2 regions of the Paenibacillus sp. NPDC058177 genome follow, and region 2 is predicted to be linked to the other one. Evidence: predicted binding sites of a transcription regulator. Region 2 holds the regulator's gene; the other holds the start of a gene.
What was found. The regulator CtsR, encoded in region 2, represses protease genes until heat stress. The targets are predictions, from matches to a motif close to ATGGTCAATAAAGGTCAAACA.

Region 1 (2,478 bases), on a different contig from region 2:
TGGGATGACTACAGCTGAACTGGAACAACGTCTGCGTAGAAGCAACGTCTTCCGGCAATCGGTGCGGGAAGCGGACATTATCACGATATCTATCGGCGGCAATGACCTAATCCGTGCAGCAAAGTCGGGGTCAGGCCCTAATGGGATTTCACCCAGGGTTCTGCAAAAATCATTGCAGGAATGTAGGCAGAACTTCGGCGGCATCATGAACTTGCTTGGACAATTGAAGGCGGGTACACGGGAGCCTTATATCATAAGAATCGTGGGATTGTATAATCCCTACCCCCAAGTAGAGGAAGCGACAGCATGGGTACGTCAATTTAACCAGTATGCTTCTGGTTACAGCAGCCGGGTAGTAGGTTTCGCTTCGATCTACGGTGAGTTCGCCGGCAACGAGCGAGGTTTGCTATCGATTGACCATCTTCATCCCAATGGACGGGGATATCGGGTGATTGCGAGCAAACTGGATGGACTCGGGTACGGAATGCTGTACTGATTAACAGACGTAGGATAAGAGCATAAAGTCCGATCGAATATGTAAAAAAAGCCCCTGGATCTGCAGCGCAGATTCAGGGGCTTTTGCATGCTCAGGAGAATTAAACTCCAGGAACCAGTGTCTTCTCAATCACTTTGTCAACAATACCGTACTCGGCAGCATCAGCAGCGCTCATGAAGTAGTCACGGTCAGTATCCTTCTCAATACGCTCCAGCGGTTGGCCAGTACGTTCGGACAGGATACGGTTCAGCTTGTCACGCAGCTTCAGGATACGACGGGCGCGGATTTCGATATCCGTTGCCTGTCCCTGAGCACCGCCCAGCGGCTGGTGAATCATGATCTCGCTGTTCGGAAGCGCAAAACGCTTGCCTTTAGCACCGGCGTTCAACAGGAAAGCTCCCATAGAAGCAGCCATGCCCACACAAATGGTGGAAACGTCAGGCTTGATGTATTGCATTGTATCAAATATAGCCATACCAGCAGTGATTGATCCGCCAGGACTGTTCACATAGAGGTGAATATCCTTCTCCGGGTCCTCAGCTGCCAGGAACAGCATTTGGGCGATGATGGAATTGGCCACCACGTCATTAACCTCCGTTCCGAGGAAAATGATGCGGTCCTTCAGCAAGCGGGAATAGATGTCATAAGCGCGTTCACCGCGGTTGCTCTGTTCTACTACCATTGGGATATAACTCACGTGGAAAACCTCCTTGGTATTGGCTCTTCGAATGTGTTCATTTTTTACTCTTACCGTAATAACCACATGATAAACAAATTCAAACAAAAAGTCAAAGAAAGTCAAACTTAGTTGCAAAAAAAAGAGCCACATCATGGCACTTTGGTTAAGAACACTATAGAACTTACAAATAAAGCTGTTAAAATTAGTGGCGCGCCCGCCAAGAATCGAACTTGGATCTCAGGCTTCGGAGGCCTACGTCATATCCATTGGACCACGGGCGCAACAGAAATTATTATAATACAAGAAGGTTACAATTGCAATGTATTAATATCAAAGCGTTAGAATCTTTATTTCCCATGGGTATCGGATGGAAATGGTACAAGCCCGTCCTCGCTGCAGAACAAGCAATATAGATGCGGTAAAGCCCTTACATCCCGTGATATATGTATAAGTTGAAAAGAGGTTGTGAATTCTACTCTCGGAAGACTTGCGCTCCCTGCGAAATTTGGTTAGAATAGGGGTGGGACTTAAAAAGTTAACCCGGGACGTTTTAAGACCATGAACAAGGGAATAGAGAAAGACGAAGTTGCAGGAGTGAAAGCATGCGTAATTTATTGGAAATCCAAAAGCAGCTTCTGCCTGATCTCATGGAAACCCTTAAGAGACGGTACACGATTCTTCATCAGATCATGTTGTCCGATATTATCGGGCGCAGAACGCTGGCCGCTTCCCTTGATATGACGGAGCGGGTGCTGCGTGCCGAGACGGATCTTCTGAAATCGCAAGGGCTCATTGAGATCGAGAGCGTAGGCATGCGCATTAGCGATGCCGGTCGCAGACTGCTTGACCTGCTGGAGCCGATCGCCAAGAGCCTGTTCGGCCTGGATGATCTGGAAGAGAAAATCCGCACAACCTATGGTCTTAGTAAAGTTATCATAGTACCGGGTGACTGCGAGTCGTCACCGTTCACCAAACGAGAGCTTGGACGCGCTGGCGCCAAGGCGTTACTCGGTGTACTGCGTTCAGACGATACCATTGCCGTTACAGGCGGCTCAACGCTAGCCGAGATGGCCGATCAGTTGTCCCCCCCGCTATCCCATTCCTATAAGAACGCCTGGTTTGTACCGGCGCGCGGAGGGCTGGGAGAGAGTATGGAGATTCAAGCGAATACCATCGCATCCACGATGGCCAAACGGGTAGGCGCAAACTACCGGCTGCTACATGTACCGGATTTGCTCAGCGAGGATGCTTATCAGTCCCTTGGACTGGACTCCAATATTGGAGAGATCGTCGGCATCATCCG
Region 2 (2,478 bases):
GTATTCTTTCAGTGGACTAGCTTCTTCCCGTCAGTTAAAGCTATTTATTGAGGATCAGCATGCGCCGTGGAATCATGGACTTTGGGAATGGCAGGTTACTGACCAAGGGACGGCGTTCCTGGAAAAGATCGAAGGTGAGCGCTCACAAGGAGATGTGGTCCTCGATATTGGAACTTTGACGATACTACTGCTAGGCTATAAACGTCCCGCGGAAATGGCCAAGGTAGGAAGGTTAACCGGAAGTGATACAGAAGTACAGTGGCTGGAGGATATTATCCCGGCACAGAAGACAGCATTGTTTGACTTTTTCTAATCCTAATCATTGATACACGAACCAAGCTCTTTCATGGCAGTCGCTGTGAAGGAGCTTTTTACACCCCTAAAGGTGTGATTTTACGCTCAAGCTTCGAATACAATGATCGCATTTTGTAAAAAATAAGAGTAGCCACTTGGCATTGCAAAAAAATATGTTATAATATTAAAAAAGTCAAAGAAAGTCAAAGTCAACGCAAGCCAAAACAAGAGGTGTTATGAACTTCCCACTGAGTTACAAGGTATGTAATTTCGAACACTAAGGTCACACTATTAGTGTCTGTACCGTACCATGAAGTGGCTATGACGTTCAGGATTCGCCGTTTAGTAGTTGGGTAAGTTCTTTAAAGACCGCTTTGACCGGACTGTTGATATTCTTTCAATGGCAATATTGCAACATCAAGATTGGAATACTGGAGGATGAGTGATGCGTAATATCTCCGATATTATCGAACAATATCTGAAGAATATTTTGCATGAAAGTCCCGAAGGTACGGTGGAAATCCAGCGAAATGACCTGGCGGACCAGTTCTCATGCGTGCCGTCACAGATCAACTATGTCATCAGTACACGCTTTACTCTTCAAAAAGGTTACATCGTGGAGAGCAAACGCGGAGGCGGCGGTTATATCCGGATTCAGCGTTTTGAGTTACCTCAGAATGTGGCCTTGCATACCCATCTGAATCATACGATTGGGGCCGGAATTGATCAAAATACTGCCGAGGGGCTAATTTATCAGCTGGAGGAAGCCCGTTTTCTAACCCAGCGGGAAGCATGTCTTATGCGTGCTGCCATTTCCCGGGAATGCCTGACGGTTAAGCTTCCGTACCGGGATGAGATTCGTGCCAAGCTTATGAAGGCCATGCTAATCTCTTTATTGGGCAAATAAACGTCAATCCTAAGGGAGGGACTTTACCTTATGTTATGCCAGGAATGTGGCGCCAAGCCGGCAACGCTCCATTTTACTAAGATCGTGAATGGGGAGAAGACGGAATTTCATATTTGTGAGAGCTGTGCGCGGGAAAAGGGAGAGCTGATTCCGGGAACAGCCGGAGGCTTCTCCATTCACAGTTTGCTCTCTGGTCTGCTTGATCTCGAAGGGGCAGGTAAGGAGAAGACTGCGGCAGCGAAGACCACACAAAGTCTCCAGTGCGAAAATTGCGGAATGACTTATTCCCAGTTCAGTAAACTTGGCCGCTTCGGCTGCAGCTCTTGTTACAAGTATTTCAACAGTGCCTTGGACCCGCTGTTCAAGCGTGTGCATGGCAGCACGGCGCATGTGGGCAAGATTCCGAAACGCGCCGGAGCACGGATTGTCTTCAGACGTCAAATCGACGAACTGAAGCTGCAGTTGCAGCAGAGCATCACCCAGGAAGAGTTCGAAACCGCGGCCCATTTGCGGGATCAGATTCGTGAACTTGAAAAAGAAATCGCACAAGAGTAAAGTCTTTGATATATAGGGGGGATATGACATGTCAAGTCTCCGTTTTACCGAAAAAGCACTTAGTGACTGGATGCGCAGCGACGGTGACCATTCTGAGATTGTCATCAGCAGTCGTATGCGAATTGCCCGCAATTTGCAGCATCTCCCTTTCCCTCTGCTTGCATCACTGGAGCAGTCGGAAGAGGTATTAGAGCAGCTTAGTCCTGTGTTTCAAGGAGAGGCTGCAGCAGATTTTGGCACCTTTCAGCTATTGAGGCTGGATGATCTGGAGGAACTGGATAAGAAGGTACTGGTGGAGAAGCATCTCATCAGCCCTAACCTCGCCAATGATTCTCGCGGCGGAGCCGTGATTCTGAACGACGATGAGTCGGTCAGCATTATGATCAACGAAGAGGATCATCTGCGGATTCAGTGCCTTTTCCCCGGACTCCATGTCAAGGAAGCATGGGAGCGCGCCGCAGCCATTGACGATATCTTTGAGGCTTCAGTCAATTATGCTTTTGATGATAAAAGAGGATACCTCACTAGCTGTCCAACAAATGTTGGAACAGGTCTCAGGGCATCCGTGATGCTGCACTTGCCAGCTCTCGTCATGACGCATCAGATTAATCGCATTCTCTCAGCTGTGAATCAGGTGGGATTGACCGTAAGAGGAATTTATGGTGAAGGTAGCGAAGCAGTAGGGAACATCTTTCAGATCTCCAATCAAATCACCCTTGGAC

Region 1: clpP (ATP-dependent Clp endopeptidase proteolytic subunit ClpP) is a predicted target of CtsR. The motif match lies at 1,281-1,301, and genes of this name have one in related genera.

The regions. Positions count from the first base shown of each region.
Region 1 is NZ_JBHVVB010000009.1:33,204-35,681, forward strand. Features, by position in the region: gene ACFVU8_RS26240 (GDSL-type esterase/lipase family protein) at 1-496, shown strand, start outside; gene clpP (ATP-dependent Clp endopeptidase proteolytic subunit ClpP) at 597-1,193, opposite strand; tRNA gene ACFVU8_RS26250 (tRNA-Arg) at 1,382-1,456, opposite strand; gene ACFVU8_RS26255 (sugar-binding transcriptional regulator) at 1,778-2,478, shown strand, end outside.
Region 2 is NZ_JBHVVB010000012.1:1,370-3,847, forward strand. Features, by position in the region: gene ACFVU8_RS28745 (GNAT family N-acetyltransferase) at 1-313, shown strand, start outside; gene ACFVU8_RS28750 (CtsR family transcriptional regulator) at 740-1,201, shown strand; gene mcsA (protein-arginine kinase activator protein McsA) at 1,232-1,756, shown strand; gene mcsB (protein-arginine kinase McsB) at 1,785-2,478, shown strand, end outside.